Regions from separate parts of the Pseudomonas sp. GW101-3H06 genome, predicted to be linked through region 1. Evidence: riboswitches for the same ligand, from Rfam matches in the RefSeq annotation. Region 1 holds a riboswitch; the other holds the start of a gene.
The links. Region 1 has a riboswitch for cobalamin ahead of cobO (cob(I)yrinic acid a,c-diamide adenosyltransferase). Riboswitches for the same ligand answer to the same signal wherever they lie in the genome.
Positions count from the first base shown of each region.

Region 2: it holds a riboswitch for cobalamin, as region 1 does, so the genes downstream of both, cobW (cobalamin biosynthesis protein CobW) here and cobO (cob(I)yrinic acid a,c-diamide adenosyltransferase) in region 1, are expected to answer to the same signal.

Region 1 is NZ_JBWKZO010000001.1:4,728,814-4,744,008, reverse strand. Features, by position in the region: gene purM (phosphoribosylformylglycinamidine cyclo-ligase) at 1-977, opposite strand, end outside; gene AC07ZE_RS21635 (DUF2066 domain-containing protein) at 1,362-2,420, shown strand; partial or broken gene AC07ZE_RS21630 (AI-2E family transporter) at 2,457-3,527, shown strand; gene hda (DnaA regulatory inactivator Hda) at 3,728-4,432, shown strand; gene AC07ZE_RS21620 (C40 family peptidase) at 4,657-5,301, shown strand; gene AC07ZE_RS21615 (C40 family peptidase) at 5,466-6,002, shown strand; gene AC07ZE_RS21610 (O-methyltransferase) at 6,021-6,674, shown strand; gene AC07ZE_RS21605 (PQQ-dependent sugar dehydrogenase) at 6,736-8,049, opposite strand; gene AC07ZE_RS21600 (hypothetical protein) at 8,117-8,701, opposite strand; cobalamin riboswitch at 8,854-9,083, shown strand; gene cobO (cob(I)yrinic acid a,c-diamide adenosyltransferase) at 9,165-9,776, shown strand; gene AC07ZE_RS21590 (cobyrinic acid a,c-diamide synthase CobB) at 9,773-11,155, shown strand; gene bluB (5,6-dimethylbenzimidazole synthase) at 11,152-11,802, shown strand; gene cbiB (adenosylcobinamide-phosphate synthase CbiB) at 11,799-12,707, shown strand; gene cobD (threonine-phosphate decarboxylase CobD) at 12,700-13,692, shown strand; gene AC07ZE_RS21570 (cobyric acid synthase) at 13,689-15,140, shown strand.
Region 2 is NZ_JBWKZO010000001.1:3,553,383-3,568,577, forward strand. Features, by position in the region: gene AC07ZE_RS16180 (magnesium chelatase ATPase subunit I) at 1-909, opposite strand, end outside; gene cobN (cobaltochelatase subunit CobN) at 977-4,819, opposite strand; gene cobW (cobalamin biosynthesis protein CobW) at 4,823-5,887, opposite strand; cobalamin riboswitch at 5,987-6,198, opposite strand; cobalamin riboswitch at 6,375-6,600, shown strand; gene AC07ZE_RS16195 (CbtB domain-containing protein) at 6,721-6,915, shown strand; gene AC07ZE_RS16200 (CbtA family protein) at 6,927-7,631, shown strand; gene AC07ZE_RS16205 (cobalamin biosynthesis protein) at 7,628-8,041, shown strand; gene cobM (precorrin-4 C(11)-methyltransferase) at 8,123-8,869, shown strand; gene nfuA (Fe-S biogenesis protein NfuA) at 9,017-9,601, opposite strand; gene AC07ZE_RS16220 (fatty acid cis/trans isomerase) at 9,803-12,100, opposite strand; gene metH (methionine synthase) at 12,256-15,195, shown strand, end outside.

The DNA of each region.
Region 1 (15,195 bases):
TCGCCGGCTTGGCGCAGAACGTTCAGGGCGGTTTCAACGTGTTCTTGAGCCACGCAGATGACCATGCCCACGCCGCAGTTCAGCACGCGGTGCATTTCGTTCTCGTCGACGTTGCCTTTCTCTTGCAGCCAGTCGAACACGGCCGGACGGGTCCAGCTCGCCACGTCAAGCACGGCTTGTGCGCCTTTTGGCAGCACGCGCGGAATGTTGTCCAGCAGGCCGCCACCGGTGATGTGGGCCATGGCCTTGACGGCGCCGGTTTCCTTGATCAGCTTGAGCAGCGGCTTGACGTAGATACGGGTCGGGGCCATCAGCAGGTCGGTCAGCGGTTTGCCGTCGAGCTGGGTGTTTTCGATGTCGGCACCGGAGACTTCGATGATCTTGCGGATCAGCGAGTAACCGTTGGAGTGCGGGCCGGACGATGGCAGGGCGAGCAGGGCGTCGCCGGCAGCGACTTTGGAGCCGTCGATGATTTCGGATTTTTCCACGACGCCGACACAGAAGCCGGCCAGGTCGTAGTCTTCGCCTTCGTACATGCCAGGCATCTCAGCGGTTTCGCCGCCGACCAGGGAGCAGCCGGACAGCTCGCAGCCTGCGCCGATGCCGGTCACGACCTGAGCGGCGGTGTCGACGTTCAGTTTGCCGGTGGCGTAGTAGTCAAGGAAGAACAGCGGCTCGGCGCCGCATACAACGAGGTCGTTGACGCACATGGCAACCAGGTCGATGCCGATGCTGTCGTGCTTGTTCAGGTTCAGTGCCAGGCGCAGTTTGGTGCCGACGCCGTCAGTGCCGGAAACCAGCACGGGCTGCTTGTAGCCGGCCGGGATTTCGCAGAGGGCGCCAAAACCGCCCAGGCCGCCCATGACTTCCGGGCGCGCAGTGCGCTTGGCGACGCTCTTGATGCGTTCGACCAATGCTTCACCGGCGTCGATGTCTACACCGGCGTCCTTGTAGCTCAGGGAGGGTTGCTTGCTCATGATCCAGGCCTTTAGGGGGGATTTCTGGGTAACGACCGAGTTCAGCGGGGGCGCCGAAATCGACGAGGGCGATTGCCTCACGCGAATTTCGAGAGTGCCCGGCTGTTGCCGGTCTGCGAAGGCGCGCGATTTTATCAGGCTTGAAGGGCAGCGGCCATCCTCAGGCCGACGGCAGGGGCATATCGGCATAAAAAAACCATCTTTACAGCGTGATGGTGGCATCCTTCAGGCTTGGGAAGGGTATCGGCATTTACCGTCTATCGTTATGACAGTGCGAAAACTTACCCGGGGCGTGTGAATGTTTTGCGCCAGGCGATGGTCACAGCCTTGCTCGATCATGTTCATGCGGCCTGTTCCAGCTGCTCTTGTCTTCAGGAATCTTCCATGCGTTTTTGCAAATTCTTGTTTGTGGGCTGTTTGTCACTGCTCAGCCTGGTCAGTCATGCCGAAACCGTCAAAGGCCTTTACCAGGTTCGCGAACCCGTCAGCGGCCAGTCACCGCAGGAGCGGGACCAGGCGACTCAACGCGCGCTCGATACCCTTGTCTTGCGTCTGACCGGCGACCCCAAGGCAGCGCAAAGTCCTGGGCTGGCAGCGATCCGCAAGGACCCGCAGCAAATCATCAGTCAGTTCGGTTATGACGCCGGGCCACCGGAAGTCTTGAAAGTCGATTTCGATCCGGGCACCACTGAACAGGCCATGCGCCGTGCCGGGTTGGCCATGTGGGGCGCCAATCGGCCCTCCATCCTCGGTTGGTGGCTGAACGACTACAGCGACGGTTCAAGCCTGGTGGGGGATGGTCAGGCCAGTGCCGCACCGCTGCGCCGCGCGGCGCAGCACCGTGGTTTGCCGTTGCGCTTGCCCCTGGCGGATCTGAATGAACAGATTGTCGCCACCGCGCCCAATCTGGAAAGTGCTGATCCGGCGCCGCTGCGCAACGCATCGGAACGGTACAATGCCGACGCCTTGCTGGCAGTGCATGCCCGCGAAGAGGGTGGGCAGTGGCAAGCCAAATGGCGTTTGTGGCTGGGGGATCAGAAAGAGGCGGGCACTGTCCAAGGGGCTGATCAAGCCGCTTTGGCGGACGCGGTGATGCTGGCGGTCAATGAGCGCCTGGCACCGCGCTTTGTCGCCAGGCCAGGGTCTGCGACTCAACAGTTGCTGGAAGTGCAGGGCATGAATCTTGAGCGCTATGCAACCCTTGGGCGTTTGCTGGAGCCTTTTTCCGGGCGCCCACAAAGTGTCAATGGCGACCGGATTCTCTATCGAGTCAATGGCAGTACCGATCAGCTGCGGGCGCAGTTGTCGCTGGCGAAATTGCAAGAAGTTACAACGGCACCCGCTCCTGCTCCCGTAGCGCCTGTTGCGCCAGTGGCTGACGGTTCGGTCCCTGTCGCAACACCCGCCCCGGCACCGACACCGCAGTTACGATTTCGCTGGTAGTTTTTCTTTCTTTATATAGAAGCAATGGAGTGGTTCATGGCCGATACGCGGCGTTGGTTCTGGTTGGGTGGGGTGGTTCTGCTCTGCGCGTTTATCTGGCTGTTACACCCGATTCTGACGCCGTTCCTGGTGGCGTTGCTGTTGGCTTATCTGTTTGACCCACTGGTGGACAGGATGGAAAAAGCCGGGCTGTCGCGAACCTTGGGCGTGGTCGCTGTATTCGCGCTGTTCACCTTGATTGTCACAGCGCTGTTGCTGGTGTTGGTGCCGATGCTCGCCAAGCAGTTGTTTCGTTTATATGAGCTGGCACCGCAGATGCTCGATTGGTTGCAGCACACTGCGCTGCCGTGGGCGCAGTCCAAGTTCGGTTTGTCGGAGGGGTTCTGGAAGTTCGACAAGCTCAAGGCTGCGATCAGTGAACATATGGGCCAGACCACCGACATCGTCGGGGTGGTGCTGAGTCAGGCGACGGCTTCCGGTCTGGCGTTGATCGGCTGGCTGGCGAATCTGGTGCTGATACCGGTGGTGAGTTTCTACTTGCTGCGGGATTGGGACCTGATGATGGCCAAGATCCGTGGTCTGCTGCCCCGGGATCGCGAGGAGCGCGCAGTATTACTGGCTGGTGAGTGTCATGAAGTGCTCGGGGCGTTTGTGCGCGGGCAGTTGCTGGTGATGGTGGCCTTGGGCGTGATCTATGCCGCTGGCCTGATGCTGGTCGGACTGGAATTGGGTCTGTTGATCGGTCTGATTGCCGGTTTGGCGGCGATTGTCCCGTACATGGGTTTCGTCATTGGTATTGGCGCGGCATTGATTGCCGGTCTGTTTCAGTTCGGCGGCGATCTGTACCCGATGATCGGCATCGTTGCGGTGTTCATGGTCGGTCAGGCGCTGGAGGGTATGGTACTCACGCCGTTGCTGGTGGGAGATCGCATTGGCCTGCACCCGGTGGCAGTGATCTTCGCGATCCTGGCCGGTGGTGAACTGTTCGGTTTTACCGGGGTTCTGCTGGCGTTGCCGGTGGCGGCGGTGATCATGGTGCTGGTTCGTCATGTGCATGATTTATATAAGGATTCTGATATTTACGGTGGGGTTGACGAGCCAGGTCTTCAGGCTTCTTCAAAGGCGTCCCGGATGGATGCGGGGTTGTTGCCTGCAGCGCCAAAGAAACTGTCATGAAATCGGCGCGCCAACGCAAACCTTTGATTTTGCTTGTGGTCTGTCGCATTGTGCGGTCGGCCTCACGGGTATAAACTTCGCAAACTTTACACAGAGGCCACTAACGGTTCCTTTGGAACTGTTCAGTCAGCATGAAACCGATTCAGCTGCCCCTAGGTGTGCGTCTGCGTGACGACGCCACCTTCATCAACTACTACCCAGGCGCCAATGCCGCTGCACTCGGCTATGTCGAGCGGCTGTGCGAAGCCGACGCCGGATGGACCGAAAGCCTGATTTACCTCTGGGGCAAGCACGGGGTAGGGCGTACACATTTGTTGCAGGCAGCTTGCCTGCGTTTCGAGCAAATGGGCGAGCCGGCGGTGTATCTGCCGTTGGCCGAGTTGATGGATCGCGGCATCGAGATTCTCGACAACCTCGAACAATACGAACTGGTCTGTCTGGATGATTTGCAGGCCGTTGCCGGCAAGGCGGATTGGGAAGAGGCGCTGTTCCATCTGTTCAATCGTCTGCGTGACAGCGGTCGGCGCCTGCTGATTGCCGCGTCAACGTCCCCGCGTGAATTGCCGGTGAAACTGGCGGACCTCAAATCCCGTCTGACCCTGGCGCTGATCTTCCAGATGCGTCCGCTCTCCGACGAAGACAAACTGCGTGCCCTGCAACTACGTGCATCCCGTCGCGGCCTGCACCTGACCGATGAGGTCGGGCATTTTATCCTGACCCGCGGTACCCGCAGCATGAGCGCGCTGTTCGAGTTGCTTGAGCGTCTCGATCAGGCTTCCCTTCAAGCTCAGCGCAAGCTGACTATTCCGTTCCTGAAAGAAACGCTGGGCTGGTAACAAGCCCGGCAAAGCCAATCCCTACAGTAGTTTTGGCATATTTCAGGCGCCAGAAAACACGCTTTCCTACAACCAGTAGTCTGCGCAAACGATCAAATAGTGCTTAAGCGCTTAGATGTAAACGAGAAACCGAGAAGTCACAAAAAGTTCGATTGAATTTGCAAATGGGTTTGATAGCGGGCATAGTCTCGGCTTCTTTACAACTATCAGCCACGGTCGTGCCCATGCTAAAGCGCTTTGCACCCCTCGTGCCCCTCGCACTCGTTACCCTGTTGTTCGGTTGCGCCGCCCACACTCCGGTGTCGCAGCAAGCGCAACAACAGCAGGTACAAAACCCTGTTACTGCCTCTTCCGTTCGTTATCAGGACTCTCTTTTCCAGGAAGAGACGGCAACCGAAAAAGAACTGGCAGCCTTCGCCGACGGCAAGTCTTATCAACTGCCAGTTCTGGCCGACAGTATCCTCGAACGCGGCATGTCCCTGATCGGTACCCGTTACCGTTTTGGTGGTACCTCTGAAGCCGGTTTTGATTGCAGCGGTTTCATCGGTTATCTGTTCCGCGAAGAGGCGGGCATGAACCTGCCACGCTCCACCCGCGAAATGATCAACGTGGATGCGCCGCTGGTGTCTCGCAACAAACTTGAACCAGGCGACCTGCTGTTCTTCGCCACCAATGGCCGTCGCGGTCGCGTCAGTCACGCCGGGATCTACCTGGGTGACAACCAGTTCATTCATTCCAGCAGCCGCAAAAGCGGTGGTGTGCGGATCGATAGCCTGGGCGACAGCTACTGGAGCAAAACCTTCATCGAAGCCAAGCGCGCCCTTGCGATGGCCCCTGCGGCAAGCCCGATCGTCACGGCTCGCAAGTAAGCGGACAGTTTGTAAGGCGAACTTAAAGTCTTACTTGAAGTTTGCCGCATAAGCGCTAGAATCTGATCCATGAATGATGGCAAACCGCCTGCGTGCTGCGCAGGCGGTTTTCTTTTCTGCGTCTCTGCAGAAAAAAGCCGCAGCCAGATCAGGATGCTCTGCCTATGTCGACGTCGGCCCGCCTCGCAATCATGCTTTTCGCAGCGCTGCTCAGCGCCTGCGCCAGTCGCACACCGCCGCCAGCGCCGGTGGTTCGCGCGCCCATTGTTTTCGGTCCCTCCCAAGCCTTTTCGCCTGAAGCGCAAGACGTGCTGTTCCGCGCGTTGGGCCTGGTGGGCACACCTTATCGCTGGGGTGGCAATACGCCGGATTCCGGTTTCGATTGCAGCGGGTTGATCGGTTACGTGTACCGTGATGTCACCGGGATTTCCTTGCCGCGCACCACCCGTGAAATGATCACCATGCAAGCGGCCAACGTGGGCAAGGAAGGGCTGCAAACAGGTGATCTGGTTTTCTTCGCCACCAATGGCAGTTCCCAGGTCAACCATGCCGGCATCTACGTCGGCGAAGGCCGGTTCGTCCACGCGCCTGCCACGGGTGGCACGGTCAAGCTCGACAGCTTGTCCAAGGTGTATTGGCAGAAAGCCTACCTGAGCGCCAAGCGCGTCCTGCAACCGGAGCACCTGGCGCGCAATCCGTAACCGCCGGAGGTTGTGGTCATGACCGCTCGCACGCTCAATCTCGACGATTCGCTCTATCAGTACCTGCTGGACGTGTCCCTGCGTGAAACGCCGCTGCTCAAGCGTTTGCGCGACGAGACCCAGGCACTGCCCATGGCGCGTTGGCAAGTGGCGCCCGAGCAGGGGCAGTTTCTCGCGTTGCTGGTGAAACTCATCGGCGCCAGGCGTGTTTTGGAAATCGGCACTTTCACCGGTTACAGCGCCCTGTGCATGGCAGCGGCATTGCCGCAAGATGGCTCGCTGATCTGCTGTGACATTCCCGGCGATTACAACGCCACGGCGCACCGTTACTGGCAGGAAGCCGGTTTGTCCGGGCGAATCGATCTGCGTCTGGCGCCTGCGCTGGAAACCCTGAGTACGCTGGACCTGCCCGAGCAGTTCGATCTTGTTTTCATTGATGCTGACAAGGCCAACTATCCCGTCTATCTGGAGCATGCGTTGCGTCTGTTGCGCACCGGCGGTCTGGCCGTGTTCGATAACACGCTGTGGAGTGGCCGGGTGCTTGAGGCTGATCCGGAGAGTGAAGACACTCGCGCCATCCAGGCGCTCAATCGTGCCTTGAAGGGTGATTCGCGGGTGGATTTATCGTTGTTACCGTTGGGGGATGGGCTGACCCTCTGCCGTAAACGCTGATCCCTTGTGGGAGCGAGCAAGTCGAATCGTCGCACCGCCGCTCCCACATTGTTATGTGACGTTATTTAGTCGCGGACACCCGCCACACCTTGTTGCCCACATCATCCGCCACCAGCAAACCGCCTTGTTGATCGATCACCACCCCCACCGGCCGGCCCATGGCTTTTTCGTCGTCATTGAGAAAACCCGTGAGCACATCCACCGGCTGCCCGTTCGGTTTGCCGGCGCTGAAGGGCACGAAAATCACTTTGTAGCCACTGTGCGGCTTGCGGTTCCATGAGCCGTGCTGGCCGATAAAGGCGCCTTCGCTGAATTGCGCCGGCAACTTGTTGCCTTCGGCAAATGTCAGGCCCAGCGACGCGGTATGCGGACCCACTGCGTAGTCCGGCGAAATCGCCTTGGCCACCAGCTCGGGTTTTTGCGGCTCGACGCGAACATCGACGTGCTGTCCGTAATAACTGTAAGGCCAACCATAGAACCCACCGTCCTTCACAGAGGTGATGTAATCGGGCACCAGGTCGCTGCCGATTTCATCCCGCTCGTTGACGGCCGTCCACAAAGCACCGCTGGTAGGTTCCCAGGCCAGTCCGTTCGGATTGCGAATCCCCGAAGCAAAGATTCGGTGGTTGCCGGTGGCGCGATCCACTTCCCAGATCGCCGCGCGTCCTTCCTCCTGATCCATGCCGTTTTCCCCGACGTTGCTATTCGAGCCTACCGTGACGTACAGCTTGCTCCCGTCCTTGCTGGCGATGACGTTTTTGGTCCAATGATGGTTCAGCGGACCGCCCGGCAAATCCACCACTTTGGTCGGCTGCGCCTTGATCACCGTGTCGCCGCTTTCATAGTGAAAGCGCAGCAGGCGATCGGTATCGGCTACGTACAGATCATTGCCGACCAGGGTCATGCCGAAAGGTGAGTTGAGATTTTCCAGGAAAACCGTGCGGGTCTCGGCAATGCCATCGTGATCCGAATCTCGCAGCAGGGTGATGCGGTTCGGGCTCGGCACGCCAGCCCCGGCACGGCCCATGACTTGTTTCATGACCCAGCCGCGAATGCCTTGGCCGTCAGCGGGTTTGGGCGGGGCGTTGGTTTCGGCGACCAGTACATCGCCATTGGGCAGCACGTAAAGCCAGCGCGGGTGATCAAGGCCTTCGGCGAACGCGGCCACTCGCGTGCCGGCGGCCGCGACAGGTTTTGCGCCGTCCGGCCAGCCGATGGCCGGCGCGATGTTCACAGTCGGGATCAGTGTTTTGTTCGGTTCTGGCAGCTTGGGCGACGGGCCGGTGCCGTCGGAGACTTGCAGCCTGGAGGTTTCACCGCAGGCGGCGAGCCCTCCGGCGAGGGCGATGACAAAAGCGAGTTGAGACGTGCGCATTACTGATCTTCCCTATGAATGCCTTGATCTAATCATAGAGAAGTCTAAACGCTGGATGGTTCAACCCTCAGCCGCGAGCCTCTTTCAGCAGTACGGCGATGCCGGGGTGATAGTGGCCTGCCTCGTTGCGCAACTTGCGATAGGCGTAGGGGAAATACCAGGCCACGGCGCAGGTGTGCTCTTTTTGCAGGTCATCGACCATGTCTTGCAGTTCTTCCGGAGTGGCGCCGTGCTGGGCTTTTTGCGGGGCGACGAACAGGCAGCCGAGTTTCAGGTCGCTGGCGTAGCTGATTTGCTTGGCGTTGCTGGTGATGTCGTGCAGGGCCTGGGTCAGGTTCAGGCTGTTGACCCGTGGCCAGCGTTGCGTGGCCTGCAGCCAGGCGCGGGCTTCGGGGGTGGCGATAAACAGGTCGGCGCGGCCATTGCGTTCGCCTTCTTCGATCTGTTTGCGGGTGGGCGCTTGTTGCAGCGTGACCGTCTCCGCCATCCATGCCGCAGCTGAGAGCAGGCCGAGGTTGGCTTTTTCGTCGAGCCAGTACGGTGTTTCATGATCTCCACGCACAGCGTTGTAGCGGTCAATACATTCGAACCAGCGCTCCAGTACCGGTCGCAGGAATTCCAGCTTCGGATTGCTGATGATCATGCCTTGCATGGGGCTCACCCTTTTTATTGTGTTGTGGGGTTGTGGCTCTTTGATATCACTGCTGAGAGTGTGGCACAAGATTGGCGTCAAATTGTGGATGGGTGGCTGTTATTCACTGATACGGCCCGTCTTCAATTGACGCTCCACCCCCAACCCTCTAACCTTCGCGGCTTGTTTCAGGTGCTCTGTGGCTTGGGTCGACAGAGTGAAACAGGGAAGCCGGTGAGTGGTCACTTCAAAGCACGAAGGTCTGCAATTCCGGCGCTGCCCCCGCAACGGTAAATGAGTGAAAGCTGCGTCTTGAGCCACTGTGTCAAAAGACATGGGAAGGCGCGCAGTCAGGCCAACGCCGCTCATGAGCCCGGAGACCGGCCTGATCCATCCAAGCGGCATCACGGTGGGCGATGCCAGGCTTCTTGCCGTCTATTTTTGTGCCTGCCCGCCGTTATCCAGCCTCAACGGAGAGCTCCCCATGACTGATACCCCTGATCGTGACGAACGTCATCTGGCGCGCATGCTGCGCAAGAAAGCCGTGATCGATGAACGCATCGCCAATTCCCCGAATGAATGCGGTCTGTTGCTGGTGCTGACCGGCAACGGCAAAGGCAAGAGCAGTTCGGCGTTCGGCATGCTCGCCCGGTCGCTGGGCCACGGCATGCAGTGCGGCGTTGTGCAGTTCATCAAGGGGCGCAACAGCACGGGCGAGGAGTTGTTCTTCCGGCGCTTCCCCGAGCAGGTGCGCTTTCATGTGATGGGCGAGGGCTTTACCTGGGAAACCCAGGACCGTCAGCGTGATATCGCCGCTGCTGAAGCGGCCTGGGCGGTGTCGCAGCAATTGCTGCGCGATCCATCCATAGGCCTGGTGGTGCTGGATGAACTGAACATCGCGCTCAAACACGGCTACCTCGATCTCGATCAGGTGCTCAGCGATTTGCAGGCACGGCCGCCGATGCAGCATGTGGTGGTCACCGGTCGTGGCGCCAAACCGGAGATGATCGAACTGGCCGACACCGTCACCGAGATGGGCATGATCAAGCACGCGTTCCAGGCTGGGATCAAAGCGCAAAAAGGCGTCGAGCTGTGAATCAACCCCGTCGTTGCCCCGCGGTCCTGATTGCCGCGCCGGCCTCCGGTCAAGGCAAGACCACGGTCACCGCCGCGCTGGCTCGATTGCATCGCAATCAGGGGCGCAAGGTCCGCGTGTTCAAATGTGGCCCCGACTTTCTCGACCCGATGATTCTCGAGCGCGCCAGCGGTGCGCCGGTGTATCAACTGGACATGTGGATGGTCGGCGAGCAGGAAAGTCGCCGCTTATTGTGGGAAGCCGCAGGCGACGCCGACCTGATCCTGATCGAAGGCGTGATGGGGCTGTTCGACGGCACACCGTCCAGCGCTGATCTGGCACGGCACTTCGGTGTACCGGTGCTGGGCGTGATCGACGGCACCGCCATGGCCCAGACCTTTGGCGCACTGGCACTGGGGTTGGCGCGCTATCAGCCGGACTTGCCGTTCGCCGGGGTCCTGGCCAATCGTGTCGGCACCTTGCGTCATGCACAACTGCTCGAAGGTAGCTTGACCGAAGGCCTGCGCTGGTACGGCGCGCTGTCCCGGGAAACCGGGATCGAATTGCCGAGCCGACACCTCGGCCTCGTCCAGGCCAGCGAGTTGAACGACCTCGATGTGCGTCTCGATGCGGCAGCCGATGCCTTGGCCAGCAGTTGCGAGGTTGCGCTGCCGCCGGCGGTTGAATTCGCCGCGCCGGATGTGATCGCCGCCGAGCCATTGCTGGCCGGCGTGCGCATTGCCGTGGCCCGGGACGAAGCGTTCGCCTTCACCTACGGCGCCAGCCTTGATTTGCTGCGGGCGATGGGCGCCGAGCTGCGGTTCTTCTCGCCGATCCGCGATACGGATTTGCCGCAGGCAGACAGCCTGTATCTACCGGGTGGCTACCCTGAATTGCACCATGTGGCCCTGGCACAAAACACGTCGATGCTCAGCGCAATCCGTGCGCACCACGCAGCGGGCAAACCGTTACTGGCCGAATGTGGCGGCATGCTTTATCTGCTCGATTCGCTGACCGATGTCGAAGGCACTCGCGCTGAACTGGTGGGATTGCTGGCCGGTGATGCGGTGATGCAAAAGCGTCTCGCCGCGTTGGCGTTGCAGGCGGTTGAACTGCCGGAAGGTTCGCTGCGCGGCCACACCTATCATCATTCGCTGACTACCACCGAACTGACACCGATAGCCCGGGGCATGAGTCCTAATGGCGGGCGTGGGGCGGAGGCAGTTTATCGTCAGGGGCGGATGACGGCTTCGTATGTGCATTTTTATTTTCCGTCCAATCCGACGGCGATTGCTTCGCTGTTTGCACCTGACCGAGCGGGTGCCTTCGCGAGCAGGCTCGCTCCCACCCAAGATCACCTGAATCCTGTGGGAGCGAGCCTGCTCGCGAAGAGGCCATGACTGACAACGCATTCAGTCCGGCCGAGCGCGAAGCGGTCTATCGCGCCCTCGCCGAACGTCGCGACATGCGCCACTTCAGTGGCGGCACCGTCGAGCCCGAGCTCTTGCGGCGCCTGCTCGAAGCCGCGCACCAGGCGCCGAGTGTCGGCTTGATGCAGCCCTGGCGTTTCATTCGCATCAGCGACCGCGTCTTGCGCGGCAAGATCCAGGTGTTGGTGGAAGAAGAACGCATCCGCACCGCCGAAGCCCTGGGTGAGCGCACCGACGAATTCATGCAGCTCAAGGTTGAAGGCATCAATGATTGCGCCGAGGTGCTGGTCGCGGCGCTGATGGATGATCGCGAGCGGCATATCTTCGGTCGGCGCACTTTGCCGGAAATGGACCTGGCCTCGTTGTCCTGCGCGATCCAGAACCTGTGGCTGGCGTCCCGCGCCGAAGGGTTGGGCATGGGCTGGGTCTCGCTGTTCGAACCGCAAGCGCTGGCGGATCTGCTGGGGCTGCCGTCCGGCGCCAAGCCGTTGGCCATTTTGTGCCTGGGACCGGTCAAGGAATTTTATCCGGCACCGATGCTGGTGCTGGAGGGCTGGGCGCAAGCGCGTCCGCTCAGTGAATTGTTATACGAAAATTATTGGGGAGTGCGTCCATGAGTGTGGCGTTGTTGAGTGTCGCCGCCGTGGCGCTGGATGCGCTGCTGGGCGAACCCAAACGCTGGCATCCGCTGGTGGCGTTCGGCCGTTTTGCCGAGCGCATCGAGCAACGTTTCAACGGTGGTGGCCGCGGCTGGCGCAGCCATGGCGTGACCGCGTGGGTGATCGCCGTGTTGCCGTTGACGCTGTTGGCCACGGCGTTTTCCTGGGCGCCTTATGTGGGTTGGGTCGTCGAAATTCTCGCACTGTATTGCGCCCTGGGCATGCGCAGCCTCGGTGAGCATGTCGAGCCGGTGGCCAGGGCTCTGCGCAGCGATGATCTGGACGAGGCGCGCACGCGGGTGGGTTATCTGGTCAGCCGTCAGACCAGCGAGCTCGACAAAACCGCAGTCGCTCGCGCCGCCACCGAGTCGGTGCTGGAGAACGGCAGCGATGCGGTGTTCGCCGCTTTGTTCTGGTTTGCCGTGGCCGGTGCGCCTGGCGTGGTGCTTTACCGTTTGAGCAACACCCTGGATGCGATGTGGGGCTATCGCAACGAACGCTTCGAGCGTTTCGGCTGGGCCGCGGCGAAGATCGACGATGTGCTCAATTACATTCCTGCGCGGTTGGTGGCGTTGACCTACGCGCTGCTGGGCAAGACTCGGCTGGCCTTGAAATGTTGGCGTACCCAGGGCCCGACCTGGGACAGTCCGAATGCCGGTCCGGTGATGGCAGCGGGCGCTGGTGCCCTGGGCGTCGAGTTGGGTGGGCCGGCGATTTATCACGGCGAACTGCATGAGCGTCCGCCACTGGGCGAGGGCCTGCCGGCGGACGCCGACGCCATTGACCGCGGCTGGCAATTGGTCCAGCGCGGGGTATGGTTATGGCTGCTGATTCTCTGCGTGGGGGCTGAATTTTATGCTTGAGCACGGTGGACGTTTGCGCAAGGCGGCGCTCGAATACGGCATCGCGCAAGCCGATTGGCTTGACCTGTCCAGCGGACTGGCGCCCTGGCCGTTTCCGGTGCCACAGATTCCGCTGCGGGCCTGGGCACGCTTGCCGGAAACCGATGACGGCCTGGAACAGGCCGCCTGCGATTACTACGGCGCCTTGCAGGCATTGCCGGTGGCCGGTTCGCAGATGGCCATCCAGTTGTTGCCGCGATTGCGCCGGGCGGGCAAGGTCGGCGTGCTGTCGCCGTGTTACGCCGAACATGCCGAAGCCTGGCGTCGTAATGGTTACATCGTGCGTGAAGTGCTGGAGCAGGAAGTCGATTTCTTTGTCGACAGCCTCGACGTGCTGGTGGTGGTCAACCCGAACAATCCTACCGGCCTGAGCCTGACGCCCGCCCGATTGCTCGATTGGCATTCGCGACTGGCCCAGCGCGGTGGCTGGCTGGTGGTGGACGAAGCGTTCATGGACAACACACCGCACCTGAGCGTGGCGCCGTTTGCCCATCAGGTCGGGCTGATTGTGCTGCGTTCGTTCGGCAAGTTTTTTGGCCTGGCCGGGGTGCGTCTGGGGTTTGTCCTGGCCGAGCGCAAATTGCTCAAGCTGCTCGCCGAACAGGTCGGACCCTGGGCGGTAAGCGGCCCGACCCGGGTGCTGGGCCAGGCTTGCCTGCGCGATACCGAAGGGCATACGCAGCAACGGGTGCGTGCCGACGAGGCCAGCGAACGGTTGGCGTCGTTGCTTGAGCAGCACGGCTTCAAACCCCAGGGCGGTTGCGCCTTGTTCCAATGGCTGATCACCGAACGTGCCGAAGAACTCCATGAGTTCATGGCCCGACGTGGCATTCTGCTGCGATTGTTCACACTAAACAGCAGCCTGCGTTTTGGCTTGCCGGCCGAAGAGGCCGATTGGGCACGCCTCGCCGCTGCATTCGAAGACTTTGCCAAGGAAGCCACATGACCACCTTGATGGTGCAGGGCACCACATCGGATGCCGGCAAAAGCACGCTGGTGACAGCGCTGTGCCGTTGGGTCACGCGTCAGGGTATAGACGTGGTGCCATTCAAGCCGCAGAACATGGCGCTCAACAGCGCGGTGACGGCCGACGGTGGCGAGATCGGTCGCGCACAAGCGGTGCAGGCTCAGGCCGCGTATCTCGAACCGCATACCGACATGAACCCGGTGTTGCTCAAGCCCAACAGCGACACCGGCGCCCAGGTGATCATCCACGGTCGTGCTGTCACGACCATGAATGCCGTGGCTTATCACGACTACAAAACCATCGCCATGCAAGCGGTGCTGGCTTCCCATGCCCGGTTGAGCGCGGCCTATCCGCTGGTGATGGTCGAAGGTGCCGGTTCGCCTGCCGAGATCAATCTGCGTGCCGGCGACATTGCCAACATGGGCTTCGCTGAAGCGGTGGATTGTCCGGTGGTACTGATCGCCGATATCAATCGGGGCGGAGTGTTCGCCCATCTGGTGGGCACGCTGGAGTTGCTGTCGCCCAGCGAACAGGCGCGGGTCAAGGGCTTTATCATCAACCGTTTTCGTGGCGATATCGCTTTGTTGCAACCGGGCCTGGACTGGCTGGAGCAACGCACCGGCAAACCGGTGATCGGCGTGTTGCCATACGTAATGGACCTACACCTGGAAGCCGAGGACGGTATTGATCAGCGCCAGACCGACAAGGCTGAGCAGGTGTTGAAAGTGGTGGTGCCGGTGCTGCCGCGCATCAGTAATCACACCGACTTCGACCCGTTGCGCCTGCATCCGCAAGTGGACCTGCAATTCATCGGTCCCGGCCAGGCGATTCCACCGGCCGATCTGATCATTCTTCCCGGCTCGAAAAGCGTGCGCAGTGACCTCGCTTATCTGCGGGCCAACGGCTGGGACACGGCGATTTCTCGACATCTGCGTTACGGCGGGAAAGTGCTGGGCATCTGTGGCGGCCTGCAAATGCTCGGTGAGCAGGTACACGATCCGCTGGGCCTTGAAGGCACATCGGGTTCCAGCATCGGCTTGGGTTTGCTGGCGTTCGAAACCCGGCTCGAAGCAGAGAAGCAACTGCGCAATGTGCGTGGGCGCCTGGCGCTGGAAAATGCTGAAGTCAGCGGCTATGAAATCCATGCCGGTGTAACCACCGGAGCGGCGCTGGAAAACGCCGCGGTGCAGCTCGATGATGGTCGTTGTGACGGTGCGCAAAGTATCGACGGACAGATTCTCGGCACCTATCTGCACGGTCTGTTCGAATCACCGGCGGCGTGCAGTGCGCTGTTGCGCTGGGCCGGTTTGCAGGCTGTGCAGGATGTGGATTACCACGGGTTGCGCGAGCGGGATATCGAGCGCTTGGCGGATTTGGTGGAGCAGCATCTCGATACTGCGCTGTTGCGGGAGCTCTGCGGGATTTGAGGTGTTCTTTAGGGCGCCTTCGCGAGCAGGCTCGCGAAGGCGCCAGTCGTTACAC
Region 2 (15,195 bases), 1.2 Mb from region 1:
TTGCCTTGATCGATCGTGGCTGGATGGAGACTGGTTGGGTTGTGATGCCGCAGGCGTGTGCTCGCGACGGCGATGGCGCAAGGCAAACTCGGCGACGGCGTCGATATCTTCCTCGGCAATGGCACTCGCCCCACGCCACGCGGCGTGCGCGCGCGCCGCACGCAGCCAGACCAGGTCGGCGCGCAGGCCATCGACACCAGCGGCAAAGCAGCGCTCGGTAATCTGCTCCAGCGCTGCATCGTCGAGGGGAATCTTCGTCAATGCGCTACGCGCCTGCTGGCAACGCGCGCGCAAGGCTTGCTGCCGGCTTTCCCACTCGGCACAAAAACCTTGGGGATCGTTATCGAAATCCAGTCGTCGACGGATGATCTGGCCGCGCTCGGTGGGTGCGGTATGACCGCTGAGGGCAACGTTCAAACCAAAGCGATCGAGCAGTTGCGGGCGCAACTCACCCTCCTCCGGGTTCATGGTGCCGATCAGCACGAACTTCGCCGAATGCCGGTGGGAGAGACCGTCGCGCTCGACCAGATTGGTGCCGCTGGCGGCGACGTCGAGCAGCAGATCGACCAGGTGATCGGGCAGCAGATTGACTTCATCGACGTAAAGTACGCCGCCATCAGCCTTGGCCAACACGCCGGGGGAAAATTGTGCGCGCCCTTCGCTCAGGGCAGCATCCAAGTCGAGGGTACCGACCAGGCGCTCTTCAGTGGCACCCAGCGGCAAGGTGACGAACTGACCGCTGGCGAGCAGGTCCGCCAGGCCTCGGGCCAGGGTCGATTTGGCCATGCCGCGGGGGCCTTCGATCAGCACGCCGCCGATCTTCGGGTCGATGGCGGTCAGGTACAGCGCGAGTTTCAAGTCATCGGCGCCGACCACGGCAGAGAGGGGGAAATGCGGGGTGTCGGTCATCTTCAATACTCGTTCATGGTCGGTAATTTCACAGCCACCTTTATCTCCCACAAGGGGATGCGGTGTTTTAACTGTCTTCTTCTATATCCAACAACAAGTTTTCCAGGGCCTCGCGATACTCACCCGGTTCCTTCCACATCCCCCGCTGCTGTGCTTCGAGCATGCGCTCGGTCATATCGCGCAAGGCATGGGGGTTGTGTTCGCGCACGAAATCCCGGGTGCCTGGGTCGAGCAGATAGGCATCGGCCAGCAACGCATACTGATGATCGTCGATCAATCGGGTGGTGGCGTCGAAGGCAAACAGGTTATCGACCGTCGCCGCCATTTCGAATGCGCCTTTATAGCCGTGACGCTTGACGCCCTCCAGCCACTTCGGATTGGCCGCCCGTGAGCGGATAACTCGGTTCAGTTCTTCCTTCAGCGTGCGGATCTTCGGCAGGTCCGGTTGACTGTGATCACCGTGATAACTGGCCGCCACTTCGCCACTGAGGCTTTCCACGGCGGCCAGCATGCCGCCCTGGAACTGGTAATAGTCATTGGAGTCGAGCAGGTCGTGCTCACGGTTGTCCTGGTTTTGCAGCACCGCTTGCACCTGGCTCAGACGCTGGGCGAACTGATCTCGGGCCGCTGTGCCTTCGTCTGAACCGCCGTAGGCATAAGCGCCCCAGTTCAAATACACCTCGGCCAGATCCTCGCGGCTCTGCCACAGGCGACCATCGATGGCGCCCTGCACCCCGGCCCCATAGGCACCGGGTTTGGCCCCAAAAATACGCCAGCCGGCCTGACGCCGCGCGGCATCTTCATCAAGGCCCGCTTGCAATAACGCTTCATGTTCGGCGCGCACTTTGGCCGCCAAGGGGTTGAGATCGTCCGGCTCATCCAGCGCGGCGACGGCCTGCACCGCGGCGTCGAACAAGCGGATGAGGTTGGCGAAGGCGTCGCGAAAGAAACCGGACACGCGCAACGTCACATCCACCCGTGGCCGATCAAGCAGGCTCAACGGCAGAATCTCGAAGTCATCGACCCGCTGACTGCCAGTGGCCCAGACAGGACGCACCCCCATCAGCGCCATGGCCTGGGCGATGTCATCGCCGCCGGTGCGCATGGTAGCGGTGCCCCATACCGACAGACCGAGCTGGCGCAAATGATCGCCGTGGTCTTGCAAGTGGCGCTCAAGAATCAGGTTGGCCGATTGGAAACCGATGCGCCATGCGGTAGTGGTCGGCAGGTTGCGCACATCTACCGAGTAAAAATTACGTCCGGTCGGCAGCACATCCAGGCGCCCGCGACTCGGTGCGCCGCTGGGGCCGGCGGGCACGAAACGACCGCTGAGGGCATCGAGCAAACCGCGCATTTCTGCCGGGCCGCAGGCGTCCAGACGTGGTGCGACCACTTCGCGCAGGTTGTCGAGGATGGCTTGCACCTCAGACCAACCCGCTTCCTGTGGGTGCCAGCCTGCTGGCGATGGAGTGTCAGTCGACATCAATGTGGCTGATACTCGATCGCCAGCCGGCTGGCTCCCACAGGGGGCATTCACCACCTGCGAGATCAATTTTGTGGCGAACAGCTCGAGACGTTCGCGGGTATCGCCTGCCGTACGCCAGACTTCATTGTTGAGCGTCAGCAATCCCACTGGACGCGGTCCACTCCAAGGCTCGGCCAACGCACAGTCCAACGGATCGAACCCAAGTTCAAAGGCCTTGGCCAACGCCCGCAACAGACTCGATTGCGCCCCGCGCCCATCGCCCCGGGGAATACGCAGCAGCGCAAGCAAGGTGTCAATGCGCAGACGCCCGGCCGGTGATTCGCCGAAAACGTGCAATCCATCGCGGATCTGCGACTCTTTCAAGTCGCACAGGTAAGTGTCCAGCCGCGGCAGCCAGATCGCCGCATCGGCGTCGCTGTCCAGCTGCTCTTCAAGCTGCAGTTCACGGTCGATGTGAGTCTCGCGCACCAGTTGCAGGATGTCCCGTTGCAACTCACGGGCGCGGCGCGGGTCGAGCAGTTGTGCTTCGTAATACTCGTCGGCCAGCAGCTCCAGGTTGCGCAGCGGTCCGTAGGTTTCGGCGCGGGTCAGCGGCGGCATCAAGTGGTCAATGATCACCGCCTGGGTGCGGCGCTTGGCCTGGGCGCCCTCGCCCGGATCGTTGACGATGAATGGATAGATGTTCGGCAACGGCCCGAGCAGCGCGTCCGGCCAGCAGCTTTGCGAAAGGCCGACGCCTTTGCCCGGCAACCATTCGAGGTTGCCGTGCTTGCCGACGTGGATCACGCCATGGGCGCCGTAGGTGTTGCGCAACCAGAAATAGAACGCGAGATAGCCGTGGGGCGGCACCAGGTCCGGGTCGTGATACACCGCACTCGGATCGACCTGATAACCCCGCGCCGGTTGAATACCGACGAAGGTCAGGCCGAAACGCAACCCGGCGATCATCATTCGATCGTCCCGGCACATAGGGTCGCTTTCCGGCGCCCCCCAACGCTCTTGCACCGCCAGGCGATTGACTTCAGGCAGTGCGTTGAACATTGTCAGGTATTCGTCCATGGCCAGACTTTGCTGGCACGGACGTTGGTCGATTGTTTCCAGATCGTTGCTGACGCCGCCGAGCAATTGCTGGATCAGCGCAGTACCACTGTCCGGCAATTCGGCCGGCAGCGGATAACCTTCTTGATGAAGCGCTCGCAGGATATTCAACGCCGCAGCCGGGGTATCCAGGCCCACACCATTGCCGATACGTCCATCTCGGGTCGGGTAATTGGCGAGGATCAGCGCCACGCGTTTTTCCGCATTAGGCAGACGCGCCAGATCGATCCAGCGCCGCGCCAGTTCGGCGACAAAGTCCATGCGCTCGGGTTGTGGCCGATAGCAGACCACGTCGGACTGACTGCGCTCACTGCGCCAGGCCAGATCCTTGAAACTGATCGGTCGGCTGATGATGCGTCCGTCCAGTTCCGGCAGCGCGATGTGCATCGCCAGATCCCGGGGTCCGAGGCCCTGCTCGCTGGCGCGCCAGCCCGGCTCGTTGTCCTGGGCACAAATGGCCTGAATCACTGGGATGTTGCGGCGAAACGGTCGCAGGTGCGGCGCTTCGGGGCTCGATTGCGCGAAACCAGTGGTGTTGAGAATCACCCCCGCCTCGACTTCATCCAGCCAGTCCTCGACCACCGAGAGGCAACCGGGCTCTTTCAAACTGGCCAGTGCAATCGGCAGCGGGTTCAGCCCCGCCGCTTGCAAACGCTGGCAGAACACATCGATGAAAGCGGTGTTCGCCGCTTGCAGGTGCGAGCGATAGAACAGCACCGCCGCTACGGGCAGATCGGCCTGCCAGTCAGCTTGCCAATCCTGCAGCGTCGCGGGGCTTGTTTGCGGGTGGTAAATCGCCGTGCGCGGCAAGGTTTGCGGCTCGGACCATGGGTAATCGCGACCCAGCCAGCGATTGCCCAGACAGCGAAACAAGTCCAGGGCATTGGCCATGCCACCCTGGCGCAGGAAGTGCCAGAGCCGGTCGCGGTCTTCAGGCGGCACGGTACTCAGGTCGCTGAGTTCCGGGTCCGGACGGTCATCGCCCGGGACCAGAATCAGTTGCACACCATTTTGCGACAACTCCACCAGACGCTCGATGCCGTAACGCCAATAGGCGATGCCGCCGTGCAGCGAGATCAGAATAACTTTGGCATGGCGCAGTACTTCATCGACGTAAAGATCGACCGAGGCGTGATTCTGTACCTGCATCGGATTGGCCAGACGCACGCTCGGGTAATCCTCGGGCAACTGCTGCGCGGCCTCGGCGAGCAGCGCCAGGCTGGAGTCGCCGCTGCACAGGATCACCAGCTCGGCGGGGGTTTGTCCAAGGTCGGCAATGTTGTCATCCGAGACGAATCCGCCGGGCTGGGTCCTGAGCAGGTGCATGGCTTACACGCTTAGCGCGGCGCGCAATTGCGCTTCGAGCAATGCAGCGTCCAACGCCTGGCCGATCAGCACCAGCCGGGTGATACGCGTTTCTTCAGCGCCCCACTGACGGTCGAAGTGCTTGTCGAAACGGGTGCCCACGCCCTGGATGAGCAGGCGCATCGGTTTGTTCGGGATCGCAGCGAAGCCCTTGACCCGCAGGATGCCGTGCCGGACCACCAGTTGGGTCAGCGCATCCATCAGCAGGCTTTCGTCAGCCTGTGGCAATTCGATGGAAATGGAATCGAAAGCATCGTGATCATGATCGTCTTCTTCGCCTTCATGATGGTGGTCGTGATGGCTGTGACGGCTGTCAATGTGCTCTTCGGAACCTGCACCGAGACCGATCAGCACGTCCAGCGGCAGACGACCGTTGCTGGCTTCGATGACTTTCACCGCCGGCGGCAGTTCCTCGGCAACTTCCAGGCGCACGCGGGCCAGGTCTTCGGGGTTGATCAGGTCGGCCTTGTTGAGGATCACCAGGTCGGCGCTGGACAACTGGTCGGCGAACAGTTCGTGCAATGGCGATTCGTGGTCCAGGTTCGGGTCGAGTTTGCGCTGGGCGTCGACCTGATCGGGGAACGCGGCAAAAGTCCCGGCGGCCACCGCCGGGCTGTCGACCACGGTAATCACTGCGTCAACGGTGCAGGCGCTGCGGATTTCCGGCCACTGGAAAGCCTGGACCAGCGGTTTAGGCAGGGCCAGACCCGACGTTTCGATGAGGATGTGATCGAGATCGCCGCGACGGGCAACCAGTTCGCGCATCACCGGGAAGAACTCTTCCTGGACGGTGCAGCACAGGCAACCGTTGGCCAGTTCATAGACCCGGCCAACCGCTTCTTCTTCGGTGCAACCGATCGAACATTGCTTGAGGATTTCGCCGTCGATGCCCAGCTCGCCGAACTCGTTGACGATCACCGCGATGCGGCGGCCCTGGGCATTGTCGAGCATGTGCCGCAGCAAAGTGGTTTTGCCCGAGCCGAGGAAGCCGGTAACGATGGTGACGGGGAGTTTGGCCAGTGTTTTCATCGGATGCCCTTTGGCAAGGTGGCGGGCATACGGGACGAGAACCGGCAACGCGCAGGCGTGCCGGAAGCGTTCGCCACCGGATCACCCCGCCCGGTTGTAGTGAGAATCTGTATCGAGGCAGGTCTCCTGGCTGACGGTGTGCCAATCATTGGACTGGCGTTCGCTGCGCCTTCCCGCGGGCTCAGGACATGAGCGTGCAGTGGCGTGGCAGCGAACATCACCGTTCACAGTTGCGGGGGCAGCCGCGGCATCGACCGCGTTCCCTTCTTAGCTTCGGCAAACGCCGAAGAACCTCGAAAGCGCAAGGCTACGCATGGTAGGAGGGCGGGTCAATGTCTTGTAACACCCGCACCGGCGCCTTCGTCAGCAGACTTGCTCCCACATTGGAATGCGGTCACCTGTTGGAGCGAGCCTGCTCGCGAAGAATTCACCTCGGTTTCAAGATGAGAACCTCTGCCAATTGACGCCCCACCCTTGCCCATGCTCTCCTACACGTCTTGTTACGGGTGCCCTTCACAGGGTGAAACGGGAAACCGGTGAATCATGTGCTTTACTCTAAAGCCATGTCAGTCCGGTGCTGCCCCCGCAACGGTAAACGAGCGAAGCGTCAGATCCACTGTGCCGATGAGGCATGGGAAGGTGATGCTTGCAGGTCAAGGCGAAAGCCTGCGCCCCTCGTGAGCCCGGAGACCGGCCCGCAACACAAAGTGACCCAAACATCACTGAATGACAAACCCGCGGTGGGCGGGCGCTGTTCGAATCCCTGCGCTCGCTCGTGCGCGGGATCTTGCATGCGCTTTTGATTCCCCGCTGACAGAACAGAGGGAAATGCCATGTCGATCATCAGCAGCACCGACCACAGCACCACCGCCAGTAGCACCACAACCCTGAGCCAACGCCTGACCGCCGCCGTACTCGCGTCGATCCTCGGCGCCAGCCTTGTGTATTTCGCCGGTTTCTCGCACATCGAAGCGGTCCACAACGCCGCTCACGATACCCGTCACAGCGCCGCATTCCCGTGCCATTGAGACCTGCAGACATGATCAAGCGTATTGCGCAAACCGCAGGTTTCACCGGGTTGCTGGCCGCCCTGTTGCTGACGCTGCTGCAAAGCCTTTGGGTTTCCCCGCTGATTTTGCAGGCCGAGACTTACGAAAAATCCGAACCCGCGGCCGTTGAAGTGCATGAACACGCTGCTGGCGTCACCGCCCACACTCACGACGGCGAAGCCTGGGAGCCGGAGGACGGCTGGCAGCGCGTGCTGTCGACCACAGGTGGCAATCTGGTGGTGGCGGTCGGTTTCGCCCTGATGCTCGCCGGTCTCTACACCCTGCGCGCGCCGACCAAAACGTCCCAGGGCCTGCTCTGGGGGCTGGCAGGTTACGCCACCTTCGTGCTGGCGCCGACCCTCGGCCTGCCGCCTGAATTGCCGGGCACGGCGGCCGCCGATCTGGCACAACGGCAGCTATGGTGGATCCTCACCGCCGCCTCCACAGCTGTCGGCATCGCCCTGATCGCGTTCAGCCGCCACTGGCTGATGAAAGCCCTCGGCGTGGCGATCCTTGCCGTGCCCCATGTGATTGGCGCACCGCAACCGGATGTGCACTCGATGCTCGCCCCGCAAGCACTGGAGACTCAGTTCAAAATCGCTTCGCAACTGACCAACGTCGCGTTCTGGCTGGCCCTGGGCCTGATCAGCGCCTGGCTGTTCCGCCGCAAAAGCGATGGCCAATACCACGCATGATTGATACCGGCGCTGCGCCGACCCTGGTGGTCGGCCTGGGCTGCCAGCGCGGCTGCCCCGTCAGTACGCTGCGTGCGCTGCTCGATCAGGCGCTGCAGGCCAACCAGATCGAACTTCATCAGATCAAGGCCCTGGCCAGCATCGACTTGAAGCGCGACGAGCCAGCACTGATCGAACTGGCCGAGCAACTTGGCTTGCAGGTGATGTATTTCAGCAGCGAACAGCTGGCGGCTTATCAACTGCAACTCAGCCACCATTCGCAGATCGCCTTCGAGCGCACCGGTTGCTATGGCGTGGCGGAAAGTGCCGCCCTGGCCATGGCCGAACAACTGGCCAATGCACCGGCAAAACTGCTGATTCCGCGACAAAAATATGCCCAGGCCACGCTGGCATTGGCCGGCGCTGCCTAAAATCCCCGATAATCGCGCCTTCAATCATGAGCAATCTTCATCTGAAGCTTTGCCGATCCCCTTTTTTCACAGGAGCCGACGATGACCGTCTACTTCATAGGCGCAGGTCCCGGTGATCCGGAACTCATCACCGTCAAAGGCCAGCGGCTGATTCGCAGTTGCCCGGTCATCATCTATGCCGGCTCGCTGGTACCCACCGCCGTGCTTGAAGGTCATCACGCGCAGAGGGTGATCAACAGCGCCGAATTGCACCTGGAACAGATCATCGACCTGATCAGGACCGCCCATAACAACGGTCAGGACGTAGCCCGGGTACATTCTGGCGATCCGAGCCTGTATGGCGCCATCGGCGAACAGATTCGCCACTTGCGTGAGTTCGACATTCCCTTTGAAATCATCCCCGGCGTCACCGCGACGGCGGCTTGCGCAGCGTTACTGGGCGCAGAGCTGACGTTGCCGGACGTATCACAAAGCGTGATCCTGACCCGCTATGCCGACAAAACCGCCATGCCGGTGGGCGAAGAACTGGGCAGCCTGGCACAGCATGGGGCGACCATGGCGATCCACTTGGGGGTCAATCATCTGGAGAAGATCCTTGCCGAGTTGTTGCCGCATTACGGCGCGGATTGCCCGATAGCGGTCATACACCGGGCGACCTGGCCGGATCAGGATTGGGTGGTGGGGACGCTCGGGAATATTGCCGGGAAGGTTGCCGCCAAGGGGTTTCGGCGCACGGCGTTGATTCTGGTGGGGCGAGTATTGGGGAGTGATCATTTCAGCGAGTCGTCGCTGTATCGCGCCGGGCATGCGCATTTGTATCGCCCATAAGCCCTCTTCGCGAGCAGGCCCGCTCCCACATTGGAATGCGATCAACTGCGGGCGCGGGCTTGCTCGCGAAGGCGTCAGTGAATTTCACCCATAAAAAAACGGCGCTCACGGGGCGCCGTTTTTTGTATTTGCAGTGAACACCTTACCTTAGTAGTAGGCGTTTTCTTTCTGCGTGTGGTCAGTGACGTCACGCACGCCCTTGAGCTCGGGGATGCGCTCGAGCAAGGTGCGCTCGATGCCTTCCTTCAAGGTCACGTCGGCCTGGCCGCAGCCCTGGCAACCACCGCCGAACTGCAGAACGGCGATGCCGTCTTCGACCACATCGATCAGGCTGACCTGACCGCCGTGGCTGGCCAGCCCCGGGTTGATCTCGGTTTGCAGGTAGTAGTTGATACGCTCGTTGATCGGGCTGTCGGCATTGACCATCGGTACTTTGGCGTTGGGCGCCTTGATGGTCAGCTGGCCGCCCATGCGGTCGGTGGCGTAGTCGACGACCGCGTCATCCAGAAAGGCTTCGCTGAAGTGATCGATGTAAGCCGTGAAGCTTTTGAGCCCCAGTGCGGTGTCTTCGGGTTTTTCTTCGCCCGGCTTGCAGTAGGCAATGCAGGTTTCGGCGTACTGGGTGCCAGGCTGGGTGATGAAAACGCGGATGCCGATGCCCGGGGTGTTCTGCTTGGAGAGCAGATCAGCCAGGTAATCGTGGGCGGCGTCGGTGATGGTAATAGCGGTCATGGAAACTCCTCGCAGGCTTGGGCGCAGTTTACGCCAATCATCGCGCTGGACAAAGTCCTAGTATTTTTGTCAGGAAAGTTTCGCCACAAATCCCCTGTGGGAGCGAGCCTGCTCGCGAAAGCGGTGTGTCAGACAACAATGATGGCGACTGGCACTCCGTCTTCGCGAGCAGGCTCGCTCCCACAAGGGATCAGCGGTTGATTACAGGTTTTCGTAGCGATTCATGTCCAGCACGCCCTCTTCCACCGGCTCGGTCTCGTGGATGTAGCGGCTCAAGTCATGAAAGTAAAACCAGAACTGCGGATGGCTGCGCCGAATCCCCCAACGCTCGACGATTTTCTCGAAACGGTCGGCATCCTTGGCGTTTTCCATCGCATCCACAAATGCCGGGACCTCCCCGGCGGAAATGTTGAACATGAAGTTCGGATAACTGCTGAGTACTCCCGGGAAAATGGTCACGGTATCCAGCCCTGGCTGATAACGCAGCGACTCGCCGAGCAGAAACGCCACGTTACTGTGCGCGCGGTTGCGCAGCAGGCTGTACACCACACGCTGGCCGTTTGCGGTTTCGACGCGCAGCATTGTCGCTTCCGGCAATTGATCGATGACCTTGAGCCCAGCCGCCGGGCGTGACGCCAGACGACTCAAGGCCTGTTCAGCGCTCTGCAAGTCCAGGTCGATGTTCGGGCGCGAACAGTAGGCACCGTCGCAGCGGTTGATCGGATCCGGCCTGGCATCAAGTTCGCCATAGCGCGCCAGCAACTGCATGGCGAAGTCGCGTTTCGTGTCTTTTTCATCGAGCTTCAGCGCGGTCGGCTTGTCGTTGTCGATGGACTCGTAGTCCATCCACATCTTGAATTTTCCGCTGCTCTGATACCAGTCGTCGAGGTAGCCATCGCGCGAATCGGCGGGCATCAGGCGCAGGAAGTTTTGCTCGGCGCCATTGCGGATCAGGTCGAAGTACAGGCGTGTCTGTGCTTGATGGGAGACGTTGCCGAACACATCGAAATTCACCGCCAACTGATAATAGGTACGTTCCAGCAGCGGGAAGTCGAACAGCCATATCGTTTGCGGCACATCGCCGATAAGGCCCTTGGTCACCGCGGCACTGTCGAAGTGCCGGAAGATACTCAACAGTGCATTGTCGTTGCCGGCCCACAAGGTCGACCAGCTGGGTGCCGGCAGGTCGGCGTAGCTGTCGCGGCGCAAGGCCTCGTACTCGTTGCGCTTGTCGCGGTAGTCGTGCCACAGGCTCAGGACACTGCCGACATCGTCGTTCTGCCCCGGCATCGCCAGCAACGGCGTGGCCTGGCCGCGGTAATTCGGGTCAGTGATATAAAGGTCGTGCTCGGGCGCCTGGAACAGCGCCCAAAAGTTATCGCGGATCACGTCCGTGGCGATTTGCCCCCGGCAAACCGGGCCGCGAATAAACGTGCGCACGAAATACTCGGCGTTATCGAGCATGAATTGATAACGCGCCTGGGCCGGGATTGCCTCGAACGTGGCAAACGGATTGGCCCGACTTTCCGGCCCATAGCCCGGCAAGGCGCTGGCCTGCCAGTTGCCGTTGTAGAACAGGCTTTTGACCCGGGCCATTTTCGCCGCGCTCAGCGGATACGTGATGTGGGTCTTGTGCACGATCACACCCTGAACCGGCCACAAGCGGTAATAAAACTGGGTGCCCGGATCGTCGTTCGGGCGACGGGTATTGATCAGGTCGATGGGCTGGCCGGTCGGCGTGCGCGAGCGCACCCACTGGAAGAAATGCCCCGGCTCACCGTCCTTGAAGTAAAGGTGCGCGAGAAACCAGTGCTCGAACAACCAGCGCCCCACCAGACTTTGACGGGCGCCGGGGGCGTTGAGCAGGTTTTCCCACTGCACCACCTGCAACGCTTCCCGGGCGCTGGGCACCAGGCCCTGCTCATCGATGGGCGCACCGGACGCCAGCCAGCGCTGCAGGGTCTGGTACTGCTGATCGGAGAGCCCGGCGACTGCCAGCGGCATGCCCTGATTCGGATGGGAACTGGCGTAGCCGTCGAACTCCGCCGGCATGGCGCACATATTGTCGCGGTTGAGGCCCAGGGCGATGTCTTGTGGCAGTTTGGCATTGGGTTGCAGCGGCGTCCGGTGACCCAGTTCGAGCATGCGCGCCATCAATGCCGCCTGGCTGCCCTGAGCATCGAGCACCGAGTAGAAGCCCTTTTGCTGCCAGGCGCGTTTGCCGAAGGCGTCATAAAATAACCGGGTCGGTGCCGCGGCCTGACTGCGGTCGCCGTCATAGACCGGGGATTTGTTTGCGCCGCGGGCGGCACCTTCGCCACTGCCCAGATTGAGTTGACAGGGGGAGTCATAGCAGGCATGGCAGGCCACGCACTTTTCAGTGAAGATCGGTTGAATGTCGCGGCTGTAGGAAATAGAAGAAGAAATAACCGGGTCTTGCGCCACGGCGCCCCAGCTTGAAAACAGCAACACACTGCTGATGACGACGCGATACCACATGTCCCTGATCCCGATCCTTGAAAAACGCCGCGATTCTACCGGTCCGCCGCCCCCTTCAACATGAGCGATATTCATGCAAAACCCGAACATGCTCTAAAAGCGCGCAGGTTTGCTATGATCCCGGCCCTTAGTCATGGTCTTTTCGAGTAGTCCCAATGTCCGATCGCAGTGTTCGCCTTCAAGCTCTCAAGCACGCCCTCAAAGAGCGCATCCTGATTCTCGATGGCGGCATGGGTACGATGATCCAGAGCTATAAGCTCGAAGAACAGGATTACCGTGGCAAACGCTTCGCTGACTGGCCGAGCGATGTCAAAGGCAACAACGACCTGTTGGTGTTGACGCGCCCGGACGTGATCGGCGGCATCGAAAAAGCCTACCTGGATGCCGGTGCTGACATCCTGGAAACCAACACCTTCAACGCCACCCGCATTTCCATGGCCGATTACGGCATGGAAGAACTGGCCTACGAACTGAACGTAGAAGGCGCTCGCCTGGCGCGCAAGGTCGCCGATGAGAAAACCCTCGAGAACCCGGACAAGCCGCGCTTCGTCGCCGGCGTCCTCGGCCCGACCAGCCGTACCTGCTCGCTGTCCCCGGACGTAAACAATCCCGGCTACCGCAACGTGACCTTCGATGAACTGGTGGAGAACTACACCGAGGCCACCAAAGGCCTGATCGAAGGCGGCGCCGACCTGATTCTGATCGAAACCATTTTCGACACCCTCAACGCCAAGGCCGCGATCTTTGCCGTGCAAGGCGTGTTCGAGGAGCTGGGCATCGAATTGCCGATCATGATCTCCGGCACCATCACCGACGCCTCCGGCCGCACCTTGTCCGGACAGACCACCGAAGCGTTCTGGAACTCCGTGGCCCACGCCAGGCCGATCTCGGTCGGTTTGAACTGCGCCTTGGGCGCCAGTGAATTGCGGCCGTACCTGGAAGAGTTGTCGAACAAGGCCAATACCCACGTTTCCGCGCACCCGAACGCCGGCCTGCCGAACGAGTTCGGCGAGTACGACGAACTGCCGTCGCAAACGGCCAAGGTCATCGAAGAATTCGCGCAAAGCGGCTTTTTGAACATCGTCGGCGGCTGCTGTGGCACCACCCCGGGTCACATTGAAGCCATCGCCAAGGCCGTGGCCGGTTATGCGCCGCGGGAAATCCCCGAGATCGCCAAGGCCTGCCGCCTCTCGGGCCTGGAACCGTTCACCATTGATCGCAACTCGCTGTTCGTCAACGTCGGCGAGCGCACCAACATTACCGGTTCCGCCAAGTTCGCCCGCCTGATCCGTGAAGACAACTACACCGAAGCCCTGGAAGTTGCCCTGCAACAAGTCGAGGCCGGTGCTCAGGTGATCGACATCAACATGGACGAAGGGATGCTCGATTCGAAGAAGGCCATGGTGACCTTCCTCAATCTGATTGCCGGTGAACCGGACATCTCCCGCGTACCGATCATGATCGACTCCTCCAAATGGGAAGTGATCGAGGCCGGCCTCAAGTGCATCCAGGGCAAGGGCATCGTCAACTCGATCAGCATGAAGGAAGGTGTCGAGCAGTTCATCCATCACGCCAAGCTGTGCAAGCGCTACGGTGCCGCCGTGGTAGTGATGGCGTTCGACGAAGCCGGCCAGGCCGATACCGAAGCGCGCAAGAAAGAGATTTGCAAGCGCTCCTACGACATTCTGGTCAACGAAGTCGGCTTCCCGCCGGAAGACATCATCTTCGACCCGAACATCTTTGCCGTAGCCACCGGTATCGAAGAACACAACAACTATGCCGTGGACTTCATCAACGCCTGTGCCTACATCCGCGACGAGCTGCCGTACGCCCTGACGTCGGGCGGCGTGTCCAACGTGTCGTTCTCGTTCCGGGGCAACAACCCGGTGCGCGAGGCAATCCACTCGGTGTTCCTGCTGTATGCGATCCGCGCCGGCCTGACCATGGGTATCGTCAACGCCGGCCAGCTGGAGATCTACGACCAGATCCCGGTGGAACTGCGCGACGCCGTGGAAGACGTGATTCTCAACCGCACCCCGGAAGGCACCGACGCCCTCCTCGCCATCGCCGACAAGTACAAGGGCGACGGTAGCGTCAAGGAAGCCGAAACCGAAGAGTGGCGCAACTGGGACGTCAACAAGCGCCTGGAGCACGCGCTGGTCAAAGGCATCACCACCCACATCGTCGAAGACACCGAAGAGTCCCGTCAGTCCTTCGCCCGCCCGATCGAAGTGATCGAAGGCCCGTTGATGTCAGGCATGAACATCGTCGGCGACCTGTTCGGCGCCGGCAAAATGTTCCTGCCACAGGTGGTGAAATCCGCCCGTGTGATGAAACAGGCCGTGGCCCACCTGATCCCGTTCATCGAACTGGAAAAAGGTGACAAGCCGGAAGCCAAGGGCAAGATCCTCATGGCCACCGTGAAGGGTGACGTGCACGACATCGGCAAGAACATTGTCGGCGTGGTACTGGGCTGTAACGGCTACGACATCGTCGACCTTGGCGTGATGGTCCCGGCGGAGAAAATTCTCCAGGTCGCCAAGGAGCAGAAGTGCGACATCATTGGCCTGTCTGGCTTGATCACGCCGTCGCTGGACGAAATGGTGCACGTAGCGCGCGAGATGCAGCGCCAGGATTTCCACCTGCCGCTGATGATCGGTGGCGCCACCACCTCCAAGGCGCACACGGCGGTGAAGATCGAACCCAAGTACAGCAACGATGCCGTGGTGTACGTCACCGACGCTTCCCGCGCCGTGGGCGTGGCCACGCAGCTGCTGTCCAAGGAGCTGAAGGCCGGTTTCGTCGAGAGGACCCGCGAGGAATACATCGAAGTCCGCGAGCGCACCGCCAACCGCAGCGCCCGCACCGAACGCCTGAGCTACGCCGCGTCGATTGCGAAAAAGCCGCAGTTCGACTGGAGCACCTACACCCCGGTCAAGCCGACGTTCACCGGCACCAGGGTGCTGGACAACATCGACCTTAAGGTCTTGGCCGAATACATCGACTGGACGCCGTTCTTTATCTCCTGGGACCTGGCCGGCAAGTTCCCGCGCATCCTCCAGGACGAAGTGGTCGGTGAGGCCGCCACTGCGCTG